3 regions of the Streptomyces sp. NPDC051576 genome follow, and region 1 is predicted to be linked to each of the others. Evidence: riboswitches for the same ligand, from Rfam matches in the RefSeq annotation. Region 1 holds a riboswitch; each other region holds the start of a gene.
The links. A riboswitch is a leader RNA that binds a small molecule or an ion and turns the genes downstream of it on or off. The one in region 1 is predicted to bind thiamine pyrophosphate.
Positions count from the first base shown of each region.

Region 2: another riboswitch for thiamine pyrophosphate. It lies ahead of thiO (glycine oxidase ThiO); the one in region 1 lies ahead of thiC (phosphomethylpyrimidine synthase ThiC).
Region 3: another riboswitch for thiamine pyrophosphate. It lies ahead of AB0M63_RS36590 (thiamine ABC transporter substrate-binding protein); the one in region 1 lies ahead of thiC (phosphomethylpyrimidine synthase ThiC).

Region 1 covers NZ_JBFAZO010000003.1:302,178-311,678, reverse strand. Annotated here, with positions in the region: gene AB0M63_RS11205 (SsgA family sporulation/cell division regulator) at 1-2, shown strand, start outside; gene AB0M63_RS11200 (YibE/F family protein) at 158-1,642, opposite strand; TPP riboswitch at 1,714-1,903, shown strand; gene thiC (phosphomethylpyrimidine synthase ThiC) at 1,896-3,662, shown strand; gene AB0M63_RS11190 (serine hydrolase domain-containing protein) at 3,673-4,899, opposite strand; gene AB0M63_RS11185 (NADP-dependent oxidoreductase) at 5,040-5,978, opposite strand; gene AB0M63_RS11180 (hypothetical protein) at 6,138-7,001, opposite strand; gene AB0M63_RS11175 (metallophosphoesterase) at 7,194-8,282, opposite strand.
Region 2 covers NZ_JBFAZO010000022.1:8,922-18,422, reverse strand. Annotated here, with positions in the region: gene AB0M63_RS44130 (deoxyribonuclease IV) at 1-787, opposite strand, end outside; gene pknB (Stk1 family PASTA domain-containing Ser/Thr kinase) at 822-2,756, opposite strand; gene AB0M63_RS44120 (thiazole synthase) at 2,861-3,655, opposite strand; gene thiS (sulfur carrier protein ThiS) at 3,660-3,860, opposite strand; gene thiO (glycine oxidase ThiO) at 3,857-5,011, opposite strand; TPP riboswitch at 5,009-5,121, opposite strand; gene AB0M63_RS44105 (hypothetical protein) at 5,173-5,523, shown strand; gene AB0M63_RS44100 (FAD-dependent oxidoreductase) at 5,556-6,758, shown strand; gene AB0M63_RS44095 (Rv2175c family DNA-binding protein) at 6,823-7,194, shown strand; gene thiE (thiamine phosphate synthase) at 7,280-7,942, shown strand; gene metF (methylenetetrahydrofolate reductase [NAD(P)H]) at 8,054-8,977, shown strand; gene AB0M63_RS44080 (hypothetical protein) at 9,034-9,501, shown strand, end outside.
Region 3 covers NZ_JBFAZO010000013.1:252,502-262,002, forward strand. Annotated here, with positions in the region: gene tsf (translation elongation factor Ts) at 1-648, shown strand, start outside; gene pyrH (UMP kinase) at 821-1,579, shown strand; gene frr (ribosome recycling factor) at 1,710-2,267, shown strand; gene AB0M63_RS36575 (phosphatidate cytidylyltransferase) at 2,267-3,460, shown strand; gene AB0M63_RS36580 (SRPBCC family protein) at 3,588-4,034, shown strand; gene rlmN (23S rRNA (adenine(2503)-C(2))-methyltransferase RlmN) at 4,091-5,197, shown strand; TPP riboswitch at 5,229-5,335, shown strand; gene AB0M63_RS36590 (thiamine ABC transporter substrate-binding protein) at 5,332-6,408, shown strand; gene AB0M63_RS36595 (iron ABC transporter permease) at 6,456-8,057, shown strand; gene AB0M63_RS36600 (ABC transporter ATP-binding protein) at 8,058-9,104, shown strand; gene AB0M63_RS36605 (LAETG motif-containing sortase-dependent surface protein) at 9,160-9,501, opposite strand, start outside.

The sequences.
Region 1 (9,501 bases):
GACGTGGTGAGGCGGCGACGGGGGGGCGTAACGCTTCGTCAGGGGTCCTGAAGCCCGCGGAGGCGTCTGTAGAGGCTTGAAGTCCCATGGGGCGCCGGGAGATGAAGGTTCGCAGGAACGCTTCTCCTCGGCCCTGTGGAGGCGGTTCTCGCCGCCCTCAGTGCTTGCGGCGTCGGCCCTTCCCGCCGCGAGCCGCCGCGGGCTTGGCATCCGGCGCCGCCGTGGCCGCTGCCGGGACACCCACCGGAGCTGTTGCGGGTCCCGGCCGGTCCGCCGAGACCACAAGGGCCGCGAGGGCCGTGGTGACCGGTACCGACGCGACGAGGCCGATCGAGCCCACCAGTGTGCGCACGATCTCCTCGGCGACCAGTTCGCTGTTGGCGACGGCGCCCACGCTGCTCTGTGCGATGGAGAAGAGGAGCAGCAGGGGCAGGGCGGCACCGGCGTAGGCGAGGACGAGGGTGTTGACGACCGAGGCGATGTGGTCGCGGCCGATGCGGATGCCGGCGCGGTAGAGGCCGCGCCAGCCCATTGCCGGGTTGGCCTCGTGCAGTTCCCAGACGGCCGAGGTCTGGGTGACCGTCACGTCGTCGAGGACGCCGAGGGAGCCGATGATGACGCCGGCAAGCAGCAGGCCGCTCATGTCGATCGACGGGTACAACCCGTGGATGAGGCCGGTGTTGTCGTCCGTGTTGCCGGTGAGTGCGGCCCAGCCGATGAACACCGAGCCCAGGATGCCGATCAGTACCAGTGACATGAGTGTGCCGAGGACCGCCACGGAGGTGCGGGCCGACAGGCCGTGGCACAGGTAGAGGGCGATGAGCATGATGGCGCTCGACCCGACCACCGCCACGATCAGCGGGTTGGAGCCGTGCAGGATCGCGGGCAGGATGAAGAAGTTCAGGATCATGAAGCTGATGGCCAGCGCGATCAGTGCCATGACGCCGCGCAGCCGGCCCACCACCACGACGGCCAGCGCGAAGATCCCGGCGAGCAGTGCCATCGGGAACTTACGGTCCACGTCGGTGACCGAGTACTGCAGATCCCGGGGTGCGGAAGGCTCGTAGGCGACCACGACCTTCTCGCCCTGGTGCAACTGGCGTGACTGGTCGGGCTGCACGATCTCCGTGAACGTACGGCCCTTGTCCTTGCCGGTGGTGACCGTGACCGTGGCCTTCTTACAGGTGCCGCCCGCCTCCTGCTGCGCGGAGGAGCCCTCGGCGGTGGACGTGTCACCGGTCGCGCTCTCGCCCGAGGCGTTCACCGACGCGCAGCTCACGCTGACGACCTTGGTGACTGTCGCCTGCTGTGTCTGCCGGTCGAAGCCGACCCCGGTGCGCTTGTGCGACGGAGCGCCGCCGGGCCACAGCACCACCATGCCCACCACGACCGCGACCGTGAACGGGATCAGGATCGCCGCGATGACCTTCCGCAGATGGCGGGAGACGGGCGCGGCGGGCCCATGGCTGTGGCTGTGCGAATGACCGTGCCCACCGTCCGCTCCGGAGTTGTGGCCACCGTCCCCACCTGAGCCGTGGTCGTCTCCTGAACCGGAGCCATGGCTGCCGCCGGAACCGTGTCCGTGGTCGTGGCCATGCTGCGGCCCGGTCGGCGGGTACGGGGGCTGCTGCGTCGTGGTCACCGCCCGATCATCGCAAGAACGCCGGGGGCCCACTGTTCACCGCGCCACATATGACGCTAGCGTGGAGGCACCTTTGCACACGCGGGAGCTCGGAGCACCGGGCTGAGAGGGCGCTGACCTTCGTCTTTGCTTTGTTTCACGTGAAACGTCACCTGAATCGAGTGATGTTTCCCATGGAACATCGGCTGACGGAAGCCGCTGCGTCGACCGCCGAACCTGTTACCGGGTAATGCCGGCGTAGGGAGTAGGTCTCATGACCAACAAGGACGCACACACGTCTGCCGTCAGCCAGGACGAACAGCCCATCGGCTGGCACAAGGGGTATGTCGAGGGCTCACGCCCCGATCTGCGGGTGCCGGTTCGTCAGGTGCACCTCACCAATGGACAGTCGGTGACGCTGTACGACACCTCCGGCCCGTACACCGATCCGCTCGTCGACACCGATGTCCGTAGGGGCCTGGCGCCAGTGCGGGAGAACTGGATCATCGCCCGCGGCGACACGGAGGAGTACGCCGGTCGTCCCGTCCGCCCCGAGGACGACGGGATCAAGCACACGTCACCGCGTGGTGGACTGCGCAACCTCGACGCGGTCTTTCCCGGGCGGCCACGTCAGCCGCGGCGCGGACGTGACGGGACGGCGGTCACGCAACTCGCCTATGCGCGACGGGGCGAGATCACACCCGAGATGGAGTTCGTGGCTGTACGGGAGAAGGTTTCGCCCGAGGTGGTCCGTGAGGAGATCGCGGCGGGGCGGGCCGTGCTGCCGGCCAACGTCAATCACCCTGAGATCGAGCCAATGATCATCGGCAAGCGGTTCCTGGTGAAGGTCAACGCCAACATCGGCAACTCCGCGGTCACTTCCTCCATCGAGGAGGAGGTCGAGAAGATGACCTGGGCGACCCGCTGGGGCGCCGACACGGTCATGGACCTGTCCACCGGCCGCAACATCCACACCACCCGCGAGTGGGTGCTGCGCAACTCCCCCGTCCCCATTGGCACGGTGCCGCTCTATCAGGCGCTCGAAAAGGTCGACGGCCGCGCCGAGGAGCTGACCTGGGAGATCTACAAGGACACGGTCGTCGAACAGGCCGAACAGGGCGTGGACTACATGACGGTCCACGCGGGTGTCCGGCTGCCGTTCGTCCCGCTGACGGCGAACCGCAAGACCGGCATCGTCTCGCGCGGCGGCTCGATCATGGCGGCTTGGTGCCTCGCGCACCACAAGGAATCGTTCCTCTACGAGAACTTCGAAGAACTGTGCGAGATTCTCGCCGCCTACGACGTCACGTACTCGCTGGGCGACGGTCTGCGGCCGGGGTCGATCGCGGACGCCAACGACGAGGCGCAGTTCGCGGAATTGCGGACCCTCGGGGAACTCAACACGATCGCGAAGCGTTTGAACGTACAGACCATGATCGAGGGCCCGGGACATGTCCCGATGCACAAGATCAAGGAGAACATCGACCTTCAGCAGGAGATCTGTGATGAAGCTCCGTTCTATACGCTCGGCCCGCTGACGACGGACGTCGCGCCGGCGTACGACCACATCACCTCCGGCATCGGTGCCGCGATGATCGCCTGGTGGGGCACGGCCATGCTCTGCTATGTCACGCCCAAGGAGCACTTGGGCCTGCCCAACCGTGACGACGTCAAGACCGGCGTCATCACCTACAAGATCGCCGCCCACGCAGCCGACCTCGCCAAGGGGCACCCAGGTGCACAGGAGTGGGATGACGCGTTGTCCGACGCCCGGTTCGAATTCCGCTGGGAGGACCAGTTCAACCTGGCCCTCGATCCGGACACGGCACGGGAGTTCCACGACGAGACGCTGCCGGCGGAGCCGGCCAAGACGGCGCACTTCTGCTCCATGTGCGGGCCGAAGTTCTGCTCGATGAAGATCTCCCAGGACATCCGCCGCGAACACGGCGGCAGCAAGGCGGAGGTCGAGGAGGGCATGGCTCAGAAGTCGAAGGAGTTCGCGGCGGCGGGTAACCGGGTGTATCTGCCGATCGCCGACTGACGACGACCGCCTAGCTCTTCGGTGTGCGGCACAGGACGTGGTCGACGAGGGTGCCTGTCGCGCGGTTGAGGGCGGCCAGGCCGGGTGGCGCGGTGGTGGTCGTGATGGAGACGGTCACCGCGCGCCTGCCGTCCGCGCTCACCGCGGGGCGGGTGTTGACGCCCGCTCCGTCGCCCTCGTGGGTGTAGTAGTAACCGCCGCAGGAGAGCGGGATCCTGCGCAGGCCGAGGCCGTAGGTGCCCTCGGGCATCTCGGCCACGTCCTCCGGGTCGTCGGTCCGCTCGACGGTCTGCCGCATCTCGCGCCACTGCTCGGCGGGGAGCAGTCTGCCGCCGGCCAGGGTGCGGAAGAAGGTGTTCAGGTCGGCGGTGGTGCTCACCACACCGGAGTCCGCGGTGTGCTGGAGGCTGTGATCGGTGACGTCGAGACGCTTGCCGTCCGGGGTCGTCAGATAGGCGTTGACATGAGGGTCCGGCAGGAACGGATCGAGCCCAGGAATGGAGGTGTTGCGCAGTCCCAGTTTCGCGATCACGCGGTGCTCGACCAGGTCCTGCCAGCCGGCGCCGCCGGCCTTCTCGGCGATCATCGCGGCCAGCAGGTAGTTGGTGTTGGAGTACGCCCATCGGGTGGCCCCGCCCGGACGCGGTAGGAACAGCGGCTGGTGCTGCATCGCCACCGCGACCAGGTCGGCCGCCGGGGTGGTGTCGTAGCGGTTCTCGTCGAAGTGGTTGAGTAGGCGGTCCTGGATCCCCGGGTCGTCGATGTAGTCGTACAGGCCGCTGGTCTGGCGGAGGAGGTCGCGGACGGTGATGCGGCCGCCGTCGTTGCCGTTGCCCGTCACGACTCCAGGCAGCCAGTGCTCGACGGTGTCGTCGAGCGACAGCCGCTTCTCCGCCACGAGTTGCAGGACGACGGTCGCCACGAACGTCTTCGTCGTGCTGGCCACCCGGAAGTGAGCGTTCCAGGGGATCGGGGCCGGGGAGCCGGCGGTGCGGGTGCCGATGCGGGCCATGAGTGGCGGGCCGGTGGGTCCGTCGACCCTGGCCAGCACGTTCACATCGCCGCCGCCGGCCCTCCGTACGGCGGCCAGGTCCTGCCGGAGCGTGGCCTCGGCGGAGGAGCGCCCCGGCTGGGTGTGCCCGGCGGTGGTGGCGGTCGCGGCCGCGGGTGAGCCCAGGGTGAGCAGCGCCGCTGCCAGCACGGCTGAGCAGGTCTTCTTCGAGGACGGCATGTGCATGGTCGAATCCCCCGGTGCGCTGGGTGGTGATCGGTGACGATCACCAGCCAACCGGATCCCGGCGCGGGAGAGGATGGGACTGTCCTCAGAATGAGGGGTGTACGTAACCCCCTACGAGTCAGAGGAGTTGGTCGAGTCGGTCACGGTACGAGGAGGAGCTTGCCCGTGGTGCGCCTGGCCTCGATGGCGCGGTGGGCCTCGGTGGCTTCGGCCAGCGGGTAGCGGCGGTCGACGGAGACCTGTAGCCGACCGGCCTCGATGTGTTCGGTGACCTGCTTCAGGTGGGCACCTGAGGGCTCGGCCGTGACCCATGTGTAGCGAAGGCCACGGGCGGCGGCCTGTTGCTCGTCCGTACCCGGGTCGATCGACGCGCCGATGAGCAGACCGTCCGGCCGGAGCACGTCGAGGGACTGGGGGCCGTAGGCGCCGCCGACCAGGTCCAGGACCGCGTCCACCGGGGCGACGGTGGTCCGGAAGTCGGTGGCCGTGTAGTCGATGAGTTCGTCGGCGCCCAGTTCGCGCAGGAAGTCGTGGTGAGCCGGGCGGGCCGTGCCGATGACGTACGCGCCGAGTTCCTTGGCCAGTTGGACGGCGACGTGGCCGACGCCGCCCGCCGCCGCGTGGATCAGCACGCGGTCGCCTGGGCCGACTCGCGCCAGTACGGCCAGGGACTGCCATGCGGTGACCGCGACCAGGGGTATGGCCCCGGCGTGCGCGAGGTCGAGGTTCTTCGGCGCGGGCGCCAGCGCGTCGGCCGGTGAGGCGGTGAACTCGGCGTAGGCGCCGCGCTGCGAGACGGGAAGCATGCCGTACACCTCGTCGCCAGGCGCGAACCGGGTCACGCCCTCGCCGACCCGCTCGACGACGCCGGCCACGTCGTTGCCCGGCGTCCACGGCAGGGGGACCAACTCCGGCACGCGGCCGGAGCGGAGCACCGCGTCACCGGGGTTGACGCCGGCGCCGGCCACCCGCAGGAGCACCTCGCCGGGGCGGGGCTCGGGGACGTCGGTCTCGACGTAGGCGAGCGTCTCGGGGCCGCCGAACGCGGATTGGACGATGGCGTGCATGCGGGCGGGCATACGGGCTCCTCAACAGCAGGGCGTGGGGCGTGCGTGGAGTACCGGCTGATCCGACTGTGCCGGGAGAAAGGGGGAGTTCGACGAGCGCATCGCTCAGCGGCCCCTGTGGGACCGGGCGTTCGGCTTGCGCTCCCCTGGGTGGGGGCGCAAGCCGAGGGGCTACTCCGGCAGGTGTTCGGGCCCCCCGAAGTCCGGGCTGGAGAAGTCCGGGCTGCTGAACCGCGGGCGGTGGCCCGGCTCCGGGCCGTCGTCGGGGCTGGAGAAGCCCGGGCGGTCGTAGCCGAGGTGCGGCATGCGACTGGTCGGTGCCGATGGTGTCGTACGGCGCAGTGCCGCCGTACCAGGAGCCGCGAGCGCCTCTTGGAGGAACGGCAGGATGCCGCGTTCCAGAAGGGCGTCGTGCCAGGCGTCCCTGGCCCGGGCCACTTCACCGCCCGACTCGCCGTAGGGGCCGGTGTCGGGCGAGGGCCTGTTGCGCAGAGCGGTGAGCAGCAGGCCGACGATCGCGACGATGATCGCCGCGGCGGTCATGGCGCCGAACACCCAGCCCGCGGTGAGCATGGTCTGGGCGAACGCGGGCTCGGGAGTGAGCATCTTGAGGATGTAGCCCACGAGCAGGAATATCGCCGCGGCCGTGCCGGCGAGGACGGGGGTGAGGACAGCGGCGACGGCGACGGCACCCGCACCCTCGGCAGCCTCCCCCAGGGTGGTGGCGAGCCCCATCGCGCCCACGCCGCCCGGCTCCGCGGAGCCGGTCTCGTGGACGGGCGAGGGGGTGGACGACGCCGGCTGGCGCAGTTCCTCGCGGACCTTCACGTAGTGCTGGTACTCGGTCGCCGCGGCCGCCGTGATGAGTGCGGTGGCGTTCAGCGCCATGGTGCGCAACTGTTCGGGGTTGAGCCGCTTACCGACAGCGGCCAGTTCCGGGCGGGTAGGGGCGGAGCGCAGCGCCTCGTCGAGGATCCGCTCGTACTCCTGGCGGTCCTCGCTGTGCAGGTGCTGCGGAACGCTGTTCATGTGCATCCCCCGATGCTCCGTAGGGCTTGGGGCTCGCATGACAACGAGCCGTCGGGCAGAAACGGAGGGGAGCCTGCTACGGATAAGCCGATGGTAGAGCGGCGACGGCACACGGTGACAGGGGGTTTCCAGAAATTGGCCCCTGGCCAGCGCTGTCGTCCGCCGGTCCTCCGAGGGGGGCGCCTGCCCGAATAACGCTCAGATATCCAGCGGCAGTTGCTGGACCAGCAGTTTTCCGGCCATGGTCACTCCGCCGTCCATCGCGATGGCCAGCCCCTCGGCGTAGACGTGCGGTCCCTCGACCACGGGACTCGCGGCGTCCTCGCCGTCCTCGGAGCCGACGTCGCCCAGGAGGTAGGGAATCGGGCTGTGGCCGTGGACGATCCGGGTTCCGCCGTACATGTCGAGCAATGAGCGGACATGTTCGGCGCCGCCCTCGTCGCGGAAGGAGAAGCGCTTGGTGAACTTGCGGAAGACGTCCCACACCTCGTCCGCGTCGTTGCGCGTGAGGGTCTCGCGGACGTTGTCGTTGACCGCCTCGATCGAGTCGCCGTAGTCGAGGTAGGCGGTGGTGTCGGAGTGGACGAGCAGATGGCCGTCGACCTGCTCCATGGCGTCCAGCCGGGACATCCACTGCAGGTGGACGTCCTGGAGTCGGTCCATGTCGGTCTTCTGGCCGCCGTTGAGCAGCCAGGCCGCCTGGAAGGTGGCGGTGCCCGCGCCGGAGTTGACGGGGGTGTCGCCGAAGCGCTTGGCGCCGAGCAGCAGCAGCTCGTGGTTGCCCATGAGGGCCTTGCAGTAGCCGCCGGCCGCGGCCGCCTCGGCGGACAGCCGCATCACCAGGTCGATCACGCCGATGCCGTCGGGTCCGCGGTCGGTGAAGTCGCCGAGGAACCAGAGCCGGGCGGTGCCCGCGCACCAGTTGCCGGCCGCGTCGATCAGACCCTTCTCCCGCAGCGCGGCCACCAGTTCGTCGAGGTAGCCGTGCACATCTCCTACGACGAACAGCGGACCGGCGCCCTCCGCCTGCCGCGGGACGCCCGCCGACGCCGCGTCCACCGCGACCTGAACCGTGTCACCCCGATTGATGACGGGCAGATCGCGCTGAGTGGGCGTGTACCCCTCCGGATAGGCCTCGTCAAAGGCATCACCGTCGGGTCGTACGGCCTCGCCGGGCTGCGCGCTGTCGGCGTACGGACCGGTCTCGTGGACGTACGCCGGTACCCGGAAGTCGCGCAACGTCGCCGTCCGCTCCACCTCGGGTCCCTGACCGGCCCCCTGAGTCATCGACCCCTCCACCATCGCGCCGCAACTGCACCGCATCGGACTGCCTGGTCGCAGCGGCCCGCGGTGTCGTGGGCCCATCATAGGAATGCGGATCGCGCCATGTGATGACCCAGGGGTGGTGAATCAGAGCAGGACTCCACTTCACCGCGGCTTTCGCCCCGATTGGGCAGGTCTTCGACCACACGTCGTCCACTTGACGCCCACTCGGTTCCCGCCGAGCTGTGGCCGGTTTTCACCGGTGGCTACGGCGGACTGGGGGGCGGGCTGGTCTGTTGAGCACCGGGTTCGATTGCCTGGGCGGTGCCGGGTCCATCTGCGCGGTGGGAGGGCTGCCTTGACGGCGCCGGGTCCGCCCATCGCGGTGACAGGGCCATCTTTGCGGTGCCGGGTCCGCCCTTCGCGGTATCGGGTGGGAGTACTGGCGCCGGTCCGGGTGGTGGGGTGCCTGGTGGGAGCGTGGGGCGCCGATCTGCTCGTCCGCCAGGGCTGGTGGGAGCGTGGGGCGCCGATCTGCTCGTCCGCCAGGGCTGGTGGGAGTCTGGGACGCCGATCCGCTCGTCTGCGGCGGCCAAGTGTGTGTTCGGGGCAGGGATTCGTCCGTGCGTGAGGGCGGGTGGGGAGTCCGTACGCCGGTCTGCCCGTTGGCGACGGCCAGGTGGGAGTCCGGACGCCGTTCCGCATGTGTGAGGCGGACGTGGGAGTCCGCGGCCGAACTGCCTGTCGGCGGCGGCTGGGTGGGCGACCGGGACGTCGTTCCGTCGGTGCGCGGTGGCCACGTGGGTGTTCGGGGAACCGATTCGTCCATGCGTGAGGGGGTGGGGAGTCCTTACGCCGCTCTGCCCGTCGGCGGACGGCCAGGTGGGAGCCTGGCTGCGGTTTCGCTTGTGTGAGGCGGGTGCGGGAGTCCATGGCCGCTCTGCCCGTCGGCGACGGTTCAGTGAGAGTCCGAAACAGCGTTTCCTCCGTGCGCGAGAGCCGCTGGGGGGAGTCCGTACGCCGATCCGCTCGTCCGTGGCGGCCCAGTGGAAGTCCGGACGCGGTCTCGCCTGTATGCGGCGGCCGGTGGGAGTCTGCGGCCGATCTGCCCGTCGGTGACGGCCCCGGTGGGCGTCCGGGCACCGTTCCGTCCGCGCGGCGGCCAGTAGGAGGCTGGGGCATCGGTCTGCCTGTCCGCGGCGGCCGTGGTAGTCCTGTCGCCGTTTCGCCCGTGCGAGGCGGC
Region 2 (9,501 bases), on a different contig from region 1:
CCGCGGTCGCCGGGTGGGTCATCAGCGCGCGGAACGGGTCCTCGCCGATATGGCCGGAGCCGATGTTCTCGTGGCGGTCCTTGTGGGCGCCGACGACGTCCTTGGAGTCGTTGGCGTGGATCAGCTTCAGCCGGCCCTCGCCGACCGTGTCCACCAGCAGGTCGAGGGTCTGGTGCATGCCGGACGGGCCGGTCAGGTCGTGTCCCGCGGCGAAGATGTGGCACGTGTCCAGGCAGACGCCGAGCTTCGGATGGGCGTCCAGCGCCTCGAAGTACGGCCCGAAGTCCCAGGTCCGTGAGCACAGGGAGGCCCCCTGCCCGGCCGTGGACTCCAGCAGCAGGAACGGGTCGTCGTCGTGGGTCAGCTCGTCCAGCAGCGGCAGCAGACGCTCCCGCACCTGCGCCAGGGCCACCGACCGCTCCCGGCCGCCCGTCGCGCTCCCGGTGTGCACGACCACGCCGAGCGCGCCGATCTCCCGTCCCCGCCTGAGCGAGTGCCGCAGCGAGTCGACCGACTTCTCCACGGTCGCCTCGGTGTGCGAGCCGAAGTTGATCAGGTACGGGGCGTGCACATACGCCGGGATCGACCCGGCCTCGCAGGCCGCGCGGAACTCCTCGTCCTGCCGCGGGTTTCCGACCGGGGTGGCCCAGCCGCGCGGGTTGGCGACGAAGACCTGCACGGTCTCGGCCTTGAGGTCACGGGCGTAGGACAGACCTACGGAGTTCAGGCCGCCGGCCACGGGGACATGACCGCCGACGGGGTTGCGGGAGGGGAACTGGCTGCTCACACGTCCAGGGTGTCACGCGCGCGGGACACCCCCGTCACCGGATCTCGATCGTGATCGTCGACCCCTTGGGAGCCTGCTCGCCCGCGTCCACGGACTGGCTCTTGACGGTGTCGCCGAACAGGCCGAGCAGACCGCGGTCCTCCTTGACCTTGAAGCCGGACTGCTCAAGGAGCTTCGTCGCTGCGTCGACGCTCGCGCCGACCACGCTCGGGACCTCGACCATCTCCGGGCCCTTGGACACGGTCAGCGTGACGGTGTCGCCCTCGGCGGCCTGGCTGTCGCCGGCCGGGGTCTGCTGGGCGACCTGGCCCGCGTCGTACTCCGAGGTGACCTCGGTGGCCGACACCTTCACCGTGAGACCGGCGTCCTGGAGGTCGGACTTCGCGTCGTCCAGGTCCTCGCCGGTGACGTCGGGCACGTCCACCGCGCTGCCCTTGCTGACGGTCAGGGCTATCGCGGAGCCCGCGTGACGCTTCGTGCCCGCCTCCGGGGCAGTGCCGATCACGAAGCCCTTGGGGACGTCGTCGCTGAACTCCCTGGTGACCATGCCGGCCGCCAGCCCGTCCCGCTTCAGCAGGGCCTGCGCCTTGTCCAGGCGGTAGCCCGTCAGGTCGGGCACCTTCACGGTCTCCGGGCCGTCCGAGATGGTCAGGGTCACCGAGTCGTTGTCCCGGATGCGGGCGCCCGACTCCGGGTCGGAGCTGATCACCGTGCCGCGCTTCACCGTGTCGCTGTAGGCGTGCTTGACCGTCTTGACGTCGAGACCGGCCTCCTCCAGCCGCTCCTTCGCCTGCGCCTGGGTCTTCGCCAGCAGCGGCGGGACCTTGGTGAACTGGCCGGAGTTGATGTACCAGACGCCCGCGCCGACCCCGAGGATCAGCAGCACGGCGGCGACGATCGCGAGCAGTCCGCGCCGGGGCCGTCGAGCATCGCGCCGCCGGGGCGGCAGCGGGGGACCGCTCTCGAACCGGCTGGTCCGGTTGAACGGGTCACCGGGCTCGTCGTCCTCGTTGACGGGCAGCGGGCGGGGCACCGTGAGCGAGCGCGGGATCACACTCGTACGGTTCTCCGAGTTGGGATGCTCCGAGGTCAGCGCCTGCGGCGGGACCGCGTCCAACTGCTCGGTGCTCAGCCCCGACCGCGCCTCGCGGACCAGGCCGAAGAGCGCGACCGCGTCGTAGGGCCGGATGTCCGGCGTGCGCGCGGTGGCCGTGGCGACCAGCTCGTCCAGCTCGTACGCCAGCCCGGGGACGAGGGCCGAGGGCGGCGGGACGTCCTCGTGCAGATGCTTGTAGAGCACGATCGCGGCGGAGTCCCCGTCGTGCGGCTTCTGGCCGGTCAGCATCTCGTAGAGGACGACACCGCACGCGTACACGTCGACCCGGGGGTCGGCGGTGGTGCCCTCGATCTGCTCCGGCGCGAGATACGACACCGTGCCGAGGACGGCCCCGGTGGTGCTGGTGACCGTGTCCACGGAGCGGACCAGCCCGAAGTCGGCGACCTTGACCCGGCCGTCGTCCCCTATGAGCACGTTCTCCGGCTTCATGTCCCGGTGCACGAACCCGGCCCGGTGCGCGGCGCCCAGCGCGGCCAGCACCGGCTCCAGGATGTCGAGGGCGGCCCGCGGCTGGAGCGCCCCGCGCTCGCGCAGCACGTCCCGCAGGGTGCAGCCGGCGACGTACTCCATCGCCAGATAGACGTACGACCCCTGGGCGCCCTGGTCGAAGACCTGCACCACGTTCGGGTGCGCCAGCCGTGCCACCGACTTGGCCTCGCGGATGAAGCGGTCGACGAAGGAGGCGTCGGCCGCCAGCCCCGGGTGCATCACCTTGAGCGCGAGGACTCGGTCCAGGCGGGTGTCCACGGCCCGGTAGACCGTGGCCATCCCGCCGACGGCGATCCGCGCGTCGACGCGATACCGGCCGTCGAGCAACTGCCCGACGAGAGGGTCATGAAGGGTCGTATCCACGCAGGTGAGTGTACGAGCCGAGGCTGACAGCACCGCCTTTTCGGCCAGGATCGGGGCGGTACTGCAGCCGAGCTGTGACGGATCCCACGCTGTGGAGCGGGTGTTCAGAAGGCCGGCCGCTCCGGGTCCAGCCGGGCCAGGCCCTCCGCGGGGGACGACGCCTCGGCGAAGTGCCTGCGCGGGATACGCCCCGCCCGGAACGCCAGCCGTCCCGCCTCCACCGCGCTCCGCATCGCCGAGGCCATGAGCACCGGCTCCTGCGCCCGGGTCACCGCCGAGGCGAGCATCACACCGGCGCACCCCAGCTCCATCGCGAACGCCGCGTCCGACGCCGTACCGGCGCCCGCGTCCAGGATCACCGGCACGCGCGCGTGCTCGGTGATGAGCTGGAAGTTGTGCGGGTTGCGGATACCGAGCCCGGAGCCGATCGGCGAGCCCAGCGGCATGATCGCCGCACACCCGACGTCCTCCAGCTTCCGCGCCAGCACGGGATCGTCGTTCGTGTACGGCAGCACCGTGAACCCGTCGTCGACCAGGGTCTCGGCGGCGTCGAGCAGTTCGATCGGGTCGGGCAGCAGGGTCCGCTCGTCCGCGATCACCTCAAGCTTGATCAGGGCCGTCCCGAGCGCCTCCCGCGCCAGCCGGGCCGTCAGCACGGCCTCGCCTGCGGTGAAGCAACCCGCCGTGTTGGGCAGCACCCGGATACCGAGCCGCTCCAGGACGGACAGCACCGAACCGTGCACGGAGGCGTTTACACGCCGCATCGCGACGGTCGTCAGCTCCGTTCCGGAGGCCACCAGCGCGCGCTCCAGGACATCGAGGCTGGGCGCGCCTCCGGTGCCCATGATCAGACGGGACGTGAAGTTCGTGCCACCGAGGACGAAGGGGTCGTCGGCCATGGGTTCAGCCTCCTTGGACGGCGGTGAGGACCTCGACGCGGTCTCCCTCGGAGAGGGGCGTCGACGGCCACTGCGCGCGCGGGACGACGGTTTCGTTGAGGGCGGCGGCCACACCGGAGGGCGACGGGGCCAAGGACCGCACGAGGGTGTCGAGAGCCGTGCCGGGAGCGATCTCCCGGGGCTCCCCGTTGACGGAGACGTTCATACGCGCGACTCCGTGAGGGCGAACCGCTTCGGGGTGAACGGGCGCGCCTCGTCCGGCAGTTCACCGGTGGCCAGCGCGTGCGCGAGGGCGTCACCGGTGACCGGGGTGAGCAGCACGCCGTTGCGGTAGTGCCCGGTGGCCAGCAGCAGCCCCGGCAGTCCGGTCGGGCCGAGCAGCGGCGCGTTGTCGGGCGAGCCTGGGCGCAGCCCGGCCCGGGTCTCGGTGAGCGGGAGTTCGGTGATGCCCGGGATCAACTCATGGGCGTCGCGCAGCAGTTCGTAGACACCGCCGGCGGTCACCGTGGTGTCCCAGCCCAGCTCCTCGCTGGTCGCGCCGACGACCAGCTCGCCGTTCTCGCGCGGCACCAGATAGACCTGGCTGCCGCGCACCACGGCGCGCACGGTGCGGTTCAGGAAGGGCGCGTACCGCTCCGGCACGGTCAGCCGCAGCACCTGCCCCTTCACGGGCCGTACGGGCGGCAGGACGTCCTCGGGGACCCCCTCCAGCCGCCCGCTGAGACTGCCGGCCGCGAGCACCACCTGGTCCGCGCCGAGCGCTTCTCCGTCCCGCGTGACGATTCCGGCGGCCCGCTCCCGTACGACCGTGAGGCGCTCGGCCCAGGTCCGGTGGAAGGCGACCCCCGCCCGCTCGCAGGCGGCCACCAGGGCGCGGGCCAGCCGCCGGGGATCGACCTGGTGGTCGCCGTCGACCCTGAGCCCCCCGCGCACGCCCGGCGCGAGCATCGGCTCCAGGCGTCGGCACTCACGTCCGGAAAGCCACTCGGAGTCCAGCCCCGACTGGCGTTGCAGCGCGTGCAGTTCCCGCAGATGGGCGCGGTCGTCGGCGTCCAGGGCGACGGCGAGCGTGCCGCAGCGCCGGTAGCCGAGGTCCAGCCCGGTGAGGTCGGTCAGCTCGGCAGCGAAGTCCGGGTAGCGGTGCGCCGAGGCCAGGTTGAGGGCGAGCAGGGTCTGCTCGCCGTAGTGCAGCTCCGTGACGGCGGCCAGCATGCCGGCGGCCACCTGGGCGGCCCCGCCGCCCGGCTCGGGGTCCACCACGGCGGTGGCGAACCCGCGCTGCGCCGCCCGCCAGGCCGTGACCAGGCCGATGATTCCGCCCCCGACGACGAGGACGTCTGACGTACGTGTAGGCATGGGCGTCCAGCCCCTCCCTTCGCCGGCATGACCCGGATCAGGTTCGTACGGTCGGAGGCCGGCCAGCCTCCCTCTCAGCCCGGTACGTCCGGACTCCCGCGAGTGCTTTACGTTGGCCACCCTAGCCCGTGCCGTATGTCTCAGTAAGGGAGCCTCCGCTCATGGCCCGCTCGCTCGACGGTCTCGTCCTCGCGCCCGTCGCGGACCAGGCACCGGGTCAGGTCGGGACGCGCACCCGGTTCGCCTACCACGAGAAGGGCGGCGAGATCTGGGCCGAGTACGCGGGCGGCGACGTCGTCCGCGGGCATCTCGTCGGCACGCGCGCGGGGGACCGGCTCGACTTCCGGTACGTGCAGTTGAAGCGGGACGGGACGACGTCCTGCGGACACTGCGTGTCCGAAGTCGTCGAGCTGCCCGACGGACGCGTCCGCCTGGAGGAGACCTGGGAGTGGGAGTCGCAGGCGGGCAGCGGGACGAGTGTTGTGGAACAGGTCACTGAACGCGCCCCCTGACTGACAAATCGTCAGGTGTCTATGGTGATCGGATGAGCGAGCAGACAGGTGTGGTCGTCGTCGGCGCGGGCATGGCCGGGGTGCAGACCGCGGTCGCCCTGCGGGAGCAGGGCTTCACCGGGACGGTCACGCTGATCGGCGCGGAACCCCATCAGCCCTACGACCGGCCGCCGCTGTCCAAGGCCGTGCTGCTGGGCAAGGCCGAGGGCTCCGCCTTCGACGTCGACTTCGAGGCGCTCGGCATCGAGGTGCGGCTGGGGCGCGAGGTGGTGGGCCTGCGCCCCGCCGAGCACGAACTGGACACCGCCGAGGGCCCGGTGCCGTACGACGTCCTGGTGCTCGCGACCGGTGCCGAGCCGATCCGGCTGCCGGGCGCCGAGGGCATCCCCGGGGTGCATCTGCTGCGCACCCTGGACGACGCCGAGCGGCTGCGGCCCGTGCTCGCCCGGCAGCACGACATCGTGGTCGTCGGCGCGGGCTGGATCGGCGCGGAGTTCGCCACGGCCGCGCGCGAGGCGGGCTGCGCGGTGACCGTCGTGGAGGCCGCCGACCGGCCGCTCGCCGGCGCGCTGCCCGCCGAGGTCGCCGCGCCGATGGCCGCCTGGTACGCGGATGCCGGAGCCTCGCTGCGGACGCACGCGCGCGTGGCGCACGTCGAACCCGGCGAAGTGGTGCTCGAAGACGGCTCCCGGCTGCCCGCCGGCGCCGTCGTGGTCGGCATCGGCGCCCGCCCCGCCACCACCTGGCTGACCGGCTCCGGCGTCGCACTGGGCGCGCACCGCGAGGTCCTGGCCGACGACCGGCTGCGCACCTCGGTGCCGGACGTGTACGCGGTCGGCGACTGCGCCTCCTTCCCTTCGGGAAGGTACGGCGAGCGCCTTCTGGTCCACCACTGGGACAACGCCCTCCAGGGCCCCCGCACGGTCGCCGCGAACATCATCGGGGAGGTCCCGGCGGTCTACGACCCGGTGCCGTACTTCTGGTCCGAGCAGTTCGGCCGCTTCGTCCAGTACGCCGGCCACCACGCGTCCGCCGACACGACCCTGTGGCGCGGTGACCCGTCCGCCCCGGCCTGGACCGTCTGCTGGCTGCGCGAGGACCGCCTGGTGGCCCTCCTGGCGGTCGGCCGCCCCCGCGACCTTGCCCAGGGCCGCCGCCTGATCGAGGCGCGCACCCCGATGAATCCCGACCTGCTGGCCGACCCTTCGCTACCGATGAAATCCGCTATCGCCTAGTTCGACCCCCCGGGTCGGACCGGCCCGACTTCCGACTGTCAGTCCGGGATGGCACGCTGTTCACGTGACCGAGATTGACGCAAAGATCGATGCTCTCGTCCCCGCCTGGCTCACGCTGCCCGACATCGCAGAGATGCTCGATGTCGAGGTGACACGCGTGCGGCAGCTGGTCAAGGAGGGCCAAGTCATCGCCGTACGCCGTGGTGAGAACCGCGCGCTGCATGTCCCCGCCGCCTTCATCGACGGGGCCGAGCAGAAGGTCGTCAAGGGCCTCACGGGGACCCTGACGCTCCTGCGGGACGACGGCTTCTCCGACGAAGAGATGCTGGAGTGGCTCTTCACCCCCGACCCCAGCCTGCCCGGCACCCCCGCGCAGGCGCTGAGCGAGAATCGTGGCACGGAGGTGAAGCGCCGCGCCCAGGCGCTCGCCGTCTGACCCGGACGACCGACCGGTGTACGGGCCGCGCCCACCCGCGGCCCGTGCACGGCACCACCACGCCATGACGACGGGGGACACACCCATGCCCGACACCACCGCGGCCGCCGCCGCGCGCGCCGAGTTCGCCGACGCCCGGCTCTACCTCTGCACGGACGCCCGCAGGCGCCAGGGCGACCTCGCGGAGTTCCTGGACGCGGTCCTGGCCGGCGGGGTCGACATCGTGCAGTTGCGCGACAAGGGCATGGAGGCCGCCGAGGAGCTGGAGCACCTCCAGGTGTTCGCCGACGCCTGCGCCCGGCACGGCAGGCTCCTCGCGGTCAACGACCGCGCGGACGTCGCCCACGCCGCCGGCGCCGACGTACTGCACCTGGGTCAGGGCGACCTCCCGGTGCCCGCGGCCCGCGCGATCCTGGGCGAGGAGGTGCTGATCGGCCGCTCCACGCACGCCGAGTCCGAGGCCGCCGCGGCCGCCGTCCAGGAGGGCGTGGACTACTTCTGCACGGGCCCCTGCTGGCCGACCCCCACCAAGCCCGGCCGGCACGCCCCCGGCCTCGACCTGGTCCGCTACACGGCCGCTCTGGGCACCGACCGCCCCTGGTTCGCCATCGGCGGCATCGACCTCGGCAACCTCGACGAGGTGCTCGAAGCGGGCGCCCGCCGGGTCGTCGTCGTACGGGCCGTCACGGAGGCGGACGACCCGGGCGCGGCGGCGGCGGAGTTCGCGAAGCGGCTGCGGCAGCTCTGAGGGCCGTCCAGGAGCCGGGCTTTTTGTCCGGTGGGTGGACAAGAGGACGACAAAGCGGGCAAAATCCCGGTTCCGGTTGGGTGACCGGCGCCCCCTGACTAACCTGCGGGTATGGCCTTCGGAACCGCATCCACCAGGACTGATCGAGCACGCACCGTGCGCGACATGCTCGCGACCGGCAAGGGGACGTATTCGTTCGAGTTCTCCGCGCCGAAGACCCCCAAGGGTGAGCGGAATCTGTGGAGCGCGCTGCGGAGGGTCGAGGCCGTGGCCCCCGACTTCGTCTCGGTGACCTACGGCGCCGGCGGCTCGACCCGCGCGGGCACCGTCAAGGAGACCGAGCAGATCGTCGCCGACACCACGCTCACCCCGGTCGCCCACCTCACCGCGGTCGACCACTCCGTCGCCGAACTGCGCAACATCATCGGGCAGTACGCCGACGCCGGGATCCGCAACATCCTGGCCGTGCGCGGCGACCCGCCCGGCGACCCCATGGCCGACTGGGTGGCGCACCCCCAGGGGCTGACGTACGCGGCCGAACTGGTCCGGCTCATCAAGGAGTCGGGCGACTTCTGCGTAGGCGTCGCCGCGTTCCCGGAGATGCACCCGCGCTCCCCGGACTGGGACACGGACGTCACGAACTTCGTCGACAAGTGCCGGGCCGGCGCCGACTACGCGATCACCCAGATGTTCTTCCGCCCGGAGTCGTATCTTCGCCTGCGCGACCGTGTCGAGGCCGCGGGCTGCGTCACCCCGGTCATCCCCGAGGTCATGCCGGTGACCAGCGTGCGGATGCTGGAGCGGTTGCCGCAGCTCAGCAACGCGGTCATCCCGGACGCCTTGAAAGAGCGAATCCTCACAGCCAAAGACGATCCGGCGGCTGTACGCTCGATCGGGATCGACTTCGCCACGGAGTTCTGCGCCCGGCTGCTGGCCGAGGGAGTGCCAGGACTGCACTTCATCACGCTCAACAACTCCACGGCGACGCTGGAAATCTACGAGAACCTGGGCCTGCACCACCCACCGCGGGCCTAGACCGGCCGCCCGGACATACGACACACTGCGTAGCGGCCACTGGGAGAGGGGCGTACATGGGCTGGACGGTCCTCTACATCGCGTTCGGCATCGTCGCACTGTGGTTGCTCGGTGAGGTGTTGCTGCAGTACAAGGCGAGGCTGCGCTGGCGGCTGCTCGCCTTCGTGGGCTTCCTGGGCGTCGTGCTCGGGGTGCTGATGCCCTCCGTCGTCGTGATCGGACTGGGCGCCGTGGCCTTCGCCGTCGGCCAGACCTACGTCACCCTGTCGTTCCGCCGCGGCTTCGAAGCCGGCTGGGCGGTCTCCGGCCGGCCCGGCGCGGGCGGCATCAAGCGCCGCCGCGGCGAACCGGACGAGCAGGACCCGGACCTGGCGGCCACCGGCCCAGAGACGGCCGAGGGCGCCTTCCAGGACTACGGCCAGAACAAGGCGGCCTACGCCCAGGACGACGACTACGACCGCGACGACGTGTTCACCCCGAACCGCCCCCTCGACCCCACGGCCGCCGAGACCACCTCGGTCTAC
Region 3 (9,501 bases), on a different contig from region 1:
TCCGTCATCGCCGACGACAACACCTCCGGTGTCCTGGTCGAGCTGAAGTGCGAGACGGACTTCGTCGCCAAGGGCGAGAAGTTCCAGGCCGTCGCCAACCAGATCGCCCAGCACGTCGCCAAGACCGCCCCGGCCGACATCGAGGCGCTGCTCGCCTCCGAGATCGAGCCCGGCAAGACGGTCCAGGCGTTCGTGGACGAGGCCAACGCGAACCTGGGCGAGAAGATCGTCCTGGACCGCTTCGCCCAGTACGCCGACGGCTACGTCTCCGCGTACATGCACCGCACGATGCCCGACCTGCCGCCGCAGATCGGTGTCCTCGTCGAGCTGGACAAGCCCAACGCCGAGGTCGCCCGCGGCGTCGCCCAGCACATCGCCGCCTTCGCGCCGAAGTACCTGGCCAAGGACGACGTGCCGACCGAGGTCGTCGAGTCCGAGCGCCGTATCGCCGAGGAGACCACCCGCGCCGAGGGCAAGCCCGAGGCCGCGATCGCCAAGATCGTCGAGGGTCGTGTCAACGGCTTCTTCAAGGACGCGACGCTGCTCGGCCAGCCGTACGCGCTCGACCCCAAGAAGTCCGTCCAGAAGGTTCTGGACGAGGCGGGTGTCACCCTGAAGCGCTTCACGCGCATCAAGGTCGGCATCTGAGTCCGTACCGCGACGGGCGCGCGACCCCTATAAGGTCGTATGCGGTTGTCTACGGCTGACGGACGACAGCGGATCTGACGAGGAGGCCATTGCCGAGCACGGGTTGCGAACGACACCCCACCGGCAGTGGCCTTCTTCGTGTGTGCGACCACGTAAAAGAGGCGAGAACGTCATGACCACCAAGCCCCAGAAGAGCGACGACGGCAAGGTACGCGGCCGGTTCATGCTGAAGCTGTCCGGAGAGGCCTTCTCCGGTGGCGGGGGCCTGGGCGTCGACCCCGACGTGGTGCACAAGATCGCCCGTGAGATCGCGGCCGTCGTACGGGACGGCGCGGAGGTCGCCGTCGTCATCGGCGGCGGCAACTTCTTCCGCGGTGCCGAACTCCAGCAGCGCGGCATGGACCGGGCCCGCTCCGACTACATGGGCATGCTCGGCACGGTGATGAACTGCCTCGCCCTCCAGGACTTCCTGGAGAAGGAGGGCATCGACAGCCGCGTCCAGACCGCCATCACCATGGGCCAGGTCGCCGAGCCGTACATCCCGCTGCGTGCTGTGCGCCACCTGGAGAAGGGCCGCGTGGTCATCTTCGGCGCCGGTATGGGCATGCCGTACTTCTCCACCGACACCACCGCCGCCCAGCGCGCCCTCGAGATCAACGCCGAGGCGCTGCTCATGGGCAAGAACGGCGTGGACGGGGTCTACGACTCCGATCCGAAGACGAACTCCGAGGCCGTCAAGTTCGACGCGCTCAGCTACGGCGAGGTCATCACCCAGGACCTCAAGGTCGCGGACATGACCGCCATCACCCTGTGCCGCGACAACAAGCTTCCGATCCTGGTCTTCGAGCTTCTGGCGGAGGGCAATATCGCCCGCGCCGTCAAGGGTGAGAAGATCGGCACGCTTGTGGGTGACCAAGGCAGCCAGGGCTGATGACCCTGACCGGGGGATGGACAATGTCCTGCCGGTCGGGAACCGTGCAGGAAGAAGACGCGACGCAGCCGGCCGCCGACGCCGACACAGCACAGCAGCCGGGCCTACTCAAGACACGCAGGAGCAAGTGGTGATCGAAGAGACCCTCCTCGAAGCCGAGGAGAAGATGGAGAAGGCCGTCGTGGTCGCCAAGGAGGACTTCGCCGCGATCCGCACCGGCCGTGCGCACCCGGCGATGTTCAACAAGATCGTGGCCGACTATTACGGCGCACTGACACCGATCAACCAGCTGGCTTCGTTCTCCGTGCCGGAGCCGCGCATGGCCGTGGTGACCCCGTTCGACAAGAGCGCGATGCGCAACATCGAGCAGGCGATCCGGGACTCGGACCTCGGCGTCAACCCGAGCAACGACGGCAACATCATCCGTGTGACGTTCCCCGAGCTCACTCAGGACCGCCGCAAGGAGTACATCAAGGTCGCCAAGACCAAGGCCGAGGACTCCAAGATCTCGATCCGCTCCATCCGCCGCAAGGCCAAGGAAGCGATCGACAAGGCGATCAAGGACGGCGACATCGGCGAGGACGAGGGCCGTCGCGCCGAGAAGGAACTCGACGACACCACGGCGAAGTACGTCGCCCAGGTGGACGAGCTCCTCAAGCACAAGGAAGCGGAGCTGCTCGAGGTCTGATGAACGACTCTTCCTGGGGTGCACCGCCACAAGCCGGGTACTGGGGGCCGTCCGACCAGGGGCCTGTCCAGGGGGCTGCCCCGGCGGGTCCCACGTACGATGCGCCTGAGGCGCAGCAGACTCGCCCCATGCCCATCGTGCCCGACGAGCCCGCATACGGCGGACACCAGGATGACGACCGGGGGGCCGCTCGGCTGAGCGGTCCCTTGTTCCGCGACGAGACACGGCAGCCGCCGTACGACACACGGCAGCCGCAGCCGTACGACCCGCCGCGGACGCAGCCCGCCGACATGCCGTACGCACAGCCCTACGGGGCGGTGCCGCAGAATCCGGAGCCCATGCCCGACGCCCCGTCACCGGTGCCCGCCCCGCAGAAGAAGAGCGCGGGCCGGGACCTCGGTGCGGCCATAGGCGTCGGGGTCGGACTCGGCGCGGTGATCATCGCGTCCCTGTTCGTCGTCAAGGCCGTGTTCATCGGCGTGATAGCGGTCGCCGTCGTCGTGGGTCTGTGGGAGCTGACCTCGCGGCTGCAGGAGCGCAAGGGCATCAAGGCGCCCCTCGTGCCCCTCGCGGTCGGCGGCGCCGCGATGGTCGTCGCCGGATACGTCCGGGGTGCCGAGGGCGCCTGGGTGGCGATGGCGCTGACCGCGCTGGCCGTCCTGGTCTGGCGGATGACGGAACCGCCGGAGGGCTACCTCAAGGACGTCACGGCGGGCGTCTTCGCGGCGTTCTACGTGCCGTTCCTGGCCACGTTCGTCGCCCTGATGCTCACCGCCGACGACGGCGCCTGGCGGGTCATGACGTTCCTGCTGCTGACCGTGGTCAGCGACACGGGCGCCTACGCCGTCGGCTGGCGTTTCGGCACCCACAAGCTCGCCCCGCGCATCAGTCCCGGAAAGACCCGCGAGGGCCTGTTCGGAGCGGTGTCCTTCGCGATGGTGGCGGGCGCGCTGTGCATGCAGTTCCTGATCGACGACGGCAGTTGGTGGCAGGGCCTCGTCCTGGGCCTCGCGGTCGCCGCCAGCGCCACGCTGGGCGACCTCGGCGAGTCCATGATCAAGCGCGACCTCGGCATCAAGGACATGGGCACGCTGCTGCCGGGCCACGGTGGCATCATGGACCGGCTGGATTCGCTGCTGCCGACGGCTCCGGTGGTGTGGCTGCTGATGGTGCTGTTCGTCGGGTCCGCCTGACGTTCGTCCGACGTCCTGCCGTACGGCATTCCGGGCGCCCCTGACCTGTACAGGACGGGGGCGCCCGGTCGTACGATTTCGGTGTAAGCCCTCGCAAGGGGGACCGCCCTGAACGAAGGAGGGCGTCATGTCCGCCTTCCATGAAGAGTTCGACGTGGACTGCCGTCCCGAGGATGCCTGGGCGTACGTCATCGACCCGTCCCACCTGCCCGAATGGCAGGAGAGCGCGGTCCTGGCCGAACAACTCGACGACCGCCCGTTCGGACTCGGCTCCCGGGTCCGCGTCACCCGGCACGTGGGCCGCCGCGACATGGCGATGACCATGGAGTGCACCGAGTTCCAGCCGCCGCGCGCCTGGACCGTGCGCGGGATCGACGGCCCCGTCAGGGGCAACTTCCGCGGTGAGATCACACCCGTCGACGACGGACGCCGTACCCACGTGACGATGGACCTCGACTTCGAGGGGCACGGCATCGGCAAGGTCCTGCTGCCCCTCGTCGTCCGCCCCCAGGTCCGCCGCGAGATGCCCCACAACGAGAAGCTCCTGAAGGAACACCTGGAGCACACCGGCTGACCGAGCCCACCGGCTGAAACGGATCACCGTAAACGATCTGCGACACTGGTACAGCCATGCCTAAGCCCGGAGAACTCACATTCGTCGCCCCCCGCGGAGCCAAGAAGCCCCCGCGGCACCTTGCCGATCTCACGCCCGCCGAGCGCAAGGAAGCCGTCGCCGCGATCGGGGAGAAGCCGTTTCGCGCCAAGCAGCTCTCGCAGCACTACTTCGCGCGGTTCGCGCACGACCCGGAGCAGTGGACCGACATCCCCGCCGGTTCGCGCGCCAAGCTCCAGGAAGCGCTGCTTCCGGAGCTGATGACCGTCGTACGGCATCTGTCGACCGACCAGGACACCACCCGCAAGACGCTGTGGCGGCTGTTCGACGGGACGCTCGTCGAGTCGGTGCTGATGCGGTACCCGGACCGGGTGACCATGTGCATCAGCTCGCAGGCGGGGTGCGGGATGAACTGCCCGTTCTGCGCGACGGGCCAGGCCGGCCTCGACCGGAACCTCTCCACCGGTGAGATCGTGCACCAGATCGTGGACGGCATGCGGGCGCTGCGCGACGGCGAGATCCCCGGCGGTCCCGCGCGGCTGTCCAACATCGTCTTCATGGGTATGGGGGAGCCGCTCGCCAACTACAAGCGGGTCGTCCAGTCCATCCGCGCCCTCACCGACCCCGAGCCGGACGGCCTCGGTCTCTCGCAGCGCGGGATCACCGTCTCGACCGTCGGACTGGTCCCGGCGATCCACCGCTTCAGCGACGAGGGCTTCAAGTGCCGCCTCGCGATCTCGCTGCACGCGCCCGACGACGAGCTGCGCGACACCCTGGTCCCCGTGAACACGCGGTGGAAGGTGCGCGAGGTCCTCGACGCCGGCTGGGAGTACGCGGCGAAGTCCGGGCGCCGGCTGTCCATCGAGTACGCCCTGATCCGCGACATCAACGACCAGGCGTGGCGTGGTGACCGGCTCGGCCGGCTCCTCAAGGGCAAGCCCGTGCACGTCAACCTGATCCCGCTGAACCCGACACCGGGCTCCAAGTGGACGGCCTCCCGCCCCGAGGACGAGAAGGCGTTCGTCGAGGCCATCGCCGCCCACGGCGTGCCGGTCACCGTCCGGGACACCCGTGGCCAGGAGATCGACGGAGCCTGCGGTCAGCTCGCTGCCACCGAGAGGTAACCTTCACCTGCACCACCTGTACGTACACCTTCATATCCGACAGGGGAGCGCGCAGCGCTGAGAGTGCGGCAATCGGGCCGCAGACCCTCTGAACCTCGCCCAGGTCATTCTGGGTAGGAAGTTCGGTCATCACCGTGAACACCAAGAAGTACTGTGCTGTCCTCGTCGGCCTCGGCCTGGTCACGCTGTCCGCGTGCGGCTCGGGGTCGGACGGGAGCGGCGGCTCCGACTCCAAGACGGTCACCCTCGTCAGCCACGACTCGTGGGCCGTCTCGAAGAGCGTCCTCAAGGACTTCGAGAAGCAGTCCGGCTACACCGTCAAGGTCCTCAAGGACGGTGACGCGGGCCAGGCCGTCAACAAGGCGATCCTGACCAAGGACAACCCGCAGGGCGACGTCTTCTTCGGCGTCGACAACACCCTGCTCTCCCGCGCCCTCGACAACGGTCTCTTCCAGTCCTACGACGCGAAGGGCGCGGATCTCGTCAAGTCCGCGTACCGCGTCGACCAGACCAAGCACCGGGTCACGCCCATCGACACCGGCGACATCTGCGTCAACTACGACAAGGCCTATTTCAGCAAGCACAAGCTGACCCCGCCGGCCTCCTTCGCCGACCTGGTCAAGCCCGCGTACAAGAACCTCCTCGTCACCGAGAACGCTGCCACCTCCTCGCCCGGCCTCGGCTTCCTGCTCGGCAGCGCCGCGCAGTACGGCGACGACGGCTGGCAGGCGTACTGGAAGAAGCTGAAGGCCAACGGCGTGAAGGTGGTCGACGGCTGGGAGCAGGCCTACGACCAGGAGTTCTCCGGTTCCGCCGGTGGCAAGAAGGCGGGCGGCGACCGGCCCCTCGTCGTCTCGTACGCCTCCTCGCCGCCCGCCGAGGTCATCTACGGCGACCCGAAGCCGACGACCGCGCCCACCGGGGTGTCGTACGGCACCTGTTTCCGGCAGACCGAGTACGCGGGACTGCTCAGCAACGCGAAGAACACCAAGGGCGGCAAGGCCTTCATCGACTTCCTGCTCACCAAGGAGTTCCAGGAGGACATGCCGCTCAACATGTTCGTCTACCCGGTGATCGACGGCGCCACGGTGCCGCAGGAGTTCGTGAAGTACGGCCGTCAGGCCCCGGACCCCGAGACCATGGCGCCCGCGAAGATCGCCGCCGACCGGGACCAGTGGGTCAAGTCGTGGACCTCGCTCGTACTGAAGTAGCCCCGCGGCGGAAGATCCGCAAAGGGAACGCGACGCGGCTCGGGCTCATGGCCGTGCCCGTCGCGTTCTTCGCGGTGTTCTTCGCCTACCCCGTCGCCTCGATCGTCGCGCGCGGTCTCAAGGTGGACGGCGCCTGGCAGTTGGGCCGCATCGGGGACGTGCTCGCGCAGTCCGACATCCGGCACGTGCTGTGGTTCACCACCTGGCAGGCGCTCGCCTCCACCGCGCTCACGCTGCTGATCGCGCTCCCCGGAGCTTATGTCTTCGCGCGCTTCGACTTCCCGGGCCGGCATGTGCTGCGGGCCGTCGTGACGGTCCCCTTCGTGCTGCCCACGGTCGTCGTCGGTACGGCGTTCCTCGCCCTCGTCGGCCGGGGCGGACTCCTCGACGACCTGTGGGGCGTACGCCTCGACACCACCGTCTGGGCCATCCTGCTCGCGCACGTCTTCTTCAACTACGCGGTCGTCGTACGGACGGTGGGCGGCCTCTGGGCCCAGCTCGACCCCCGTCAGGAGGAGGCCGCGCGCATGCTCGGCGCCTCCCGGCTCCGGGCCTGGCGGCAGGTGACACTGCCCGCGCTCGGGCCCGCCGTGGCCGCCGCCGCGTTGATGGTCTTCCTCTTCACGTTCACGTCCTTCGGTGTCGTGCAGATCCTCGGCGGCCCGACCTTCTCCACCCTCGAAGTGGAGATCTACCGCCAGACCTCGGAGGTCTTCGACCTCTCCACGGCGGCCGTGCTGACGATCGTCCAGTTCGTCGCGGTGGGCGCCATCCTCGCCGTCCACGCCCGGACGGTACGGCGCCGGGAGACGGCCCTACGGCTGGTGGACCCGTCGGTGACCGCACGGCGCCCGCGCGGGGCGGGCCAGTGGGCGCTGCTCGCCGGGGTCCTCGCCTCCGTGCTCCTGCTGCTCGTGCTGCCGCTCGCCGTGCTGGTCCAACGCTCGCTGGACACAGCGGACTTCGGCTTCTACCGGGCGCTGACCCACGACGACGGCGGCACCTTCCTGGTCCCGCCGATCGCCGCGATCGGCAACTCGCTGGAGTACGCCGTCGCCGCCACCGCCATCGCCGTCGTGATTGGCGGTCTCGCCGCCGCGGCCCTGACCCGGCGCGATGCCGGGCGGCTGGTGCGGGGCTTCGACGCGCTGCTGATGCTGCCGCTCGGGGTGTCGGCGGTGACGGTCGGTTTCGGCTTCCTGATCTCGCTCGACAAACCCCCGGTGGATCTGCGGAGTTCATGGATCCTGGTGCCGTTGGCGCAGGCGCTGGTCGGCGTCCCCTTCGTCGTACGGACGATGCTGCCCGTGTTGCGGGCGGTGGACGGGCGGCTGCGGGAGGCGGCGGCCGTGCTCGGGGCGTCGCCGTGGCGGGTGTGGCGCGAGGTCGATCTGCCGCTGGTGCGGCGGGCGTTGCTGATCGCCGCCGGGTTCGCGTTCGCGGTGTCGCTCGGCGAGTTCGGGGCGACCGTGTTCATCGCGCGGCCCGACAACCCGACCCTGCCGGTCGCGGTGGCCCGGTTGCTGTCCCGGCCGGGTGATCTCAACTACGGCCAGGCGATGGCCCTTTCGACGATTCTGATGCTCGTGTGCGCGGTGGCCCTGCTGGTCCTTGAGCGGCTGCGCACCGACCGGACGGGGGAGTTCTAGATGCCACCGAGCGTGACGACGGAGCTGCTGCTGAGCCTTGAGGGCGCGACCGTACGGTTCGGCGGCCGGCCCGTGCTGGACGCCGTCGATCTCGATGTCGCCGAGCACGAGATCGTGTGCGTCCTCGGACCCAGCGGCAGCGGCAAGTCGACGCTGCTGCGGGCGGTGGCCGGGCTGCAACCCCTGGACTCCGGGCGGGTGTTGCTCGACGGACGCGACCAGGCCGGGGTGCCCGCGCACAAGCGGGGAGTGGGCCTGATGTTCCAGGACCATCAGCTCTTCCCGCAGCGGGACGTGGCCGGCAATGTCGCCTTCGGGCTGCGTATGCACGGGACGTCGAAGGCCCAACAGGACGATCGGGTGGGCGAGTTGCTCGAACTCGTCGGACTGCCGGGGGCCGCCCGCCGGGCCGTCGCGGGGCTGTCCGGCGGTGAGCAGCAGCGGGTGGCGCTCGCCCGGGCGCTCGCACCCCGGCCGCGGCTCCTCATGCTCGACGAACCGCTCGGCCAGCTCGATCGCTCACTGCGGGAGCGGCTGGTCGTCGAACTCCGTGAGCTGTTCGGGACGTTGGGCACGACCGTGCTCGCGGTCACGCACGACCAGGGTGAGGCGTTCGCGCTCGCCGACCGGGTGGTGGTGATGCGGGACGGGCGGATCGCCCAGTCCGGTACGCCACTTGAGGTCTGGCAGCACCCGGCCGACGAGTTCGTGGCCCGCTTCCTGGGCTTCGACAACGTGGTCCCGGCGACCGTGGCCGGAGAGGCCGCCGACACCCCGTGGGGCAAGGTGCCGGTCCCCGAGGACGCCCCCCAGGGCCCGCGCACGCTCCTCGTACGCCCTGCCGGGGTCCGTCTGGTCCCCGCCGACGCGGGCCTGCGCTGCACGGTCGCCGCCCGCACCTTCCGGGGCACCCATGTCGCCGTACAACTCCAGCCGGAGGACGCCCCGCGCCTGGAGGCGGCCTGCGCGCTGCGGGAGGCACCGGAGGTCGGGGGCACGGTCGGGGTGGAGTTCGACGCGGCCGAGATCGTCGTACTCGGCGGCTAGAAGACATGCGTGTGGCCCGCCCCCACGAACCGGGCGGGCCACAACAACGGGTGGATCAGCGGCCTGCCGTACCGCGGCGACGCATGCCGAAGTAGACGGCTCCGCCGCCCACGACGACGAACGCGCCCGCGATACCGGCGATCATGCCGGTGTTGGAGTTGGCACCGGTCTCGGCGAGGTTCGAGTCACCGGCCGCGGGAGACGGCGCGTTGTCCGTCGTCGTCGCGGGGGCGGTGCTGCTGCTCTCCGTGGCCGACGGGGTCGGGGTGTCGGACTCGGCCGGAGTGGAGGCGGTCTGCGACGGGGTCGGAGAGGCCTCCGTCGGGGTCGGGCTGGGCGACTCCGTCTGGCAGGCCTTGGACGGGGTGGTCAGGTTCGGCGAGATGTTCTTGTTGAG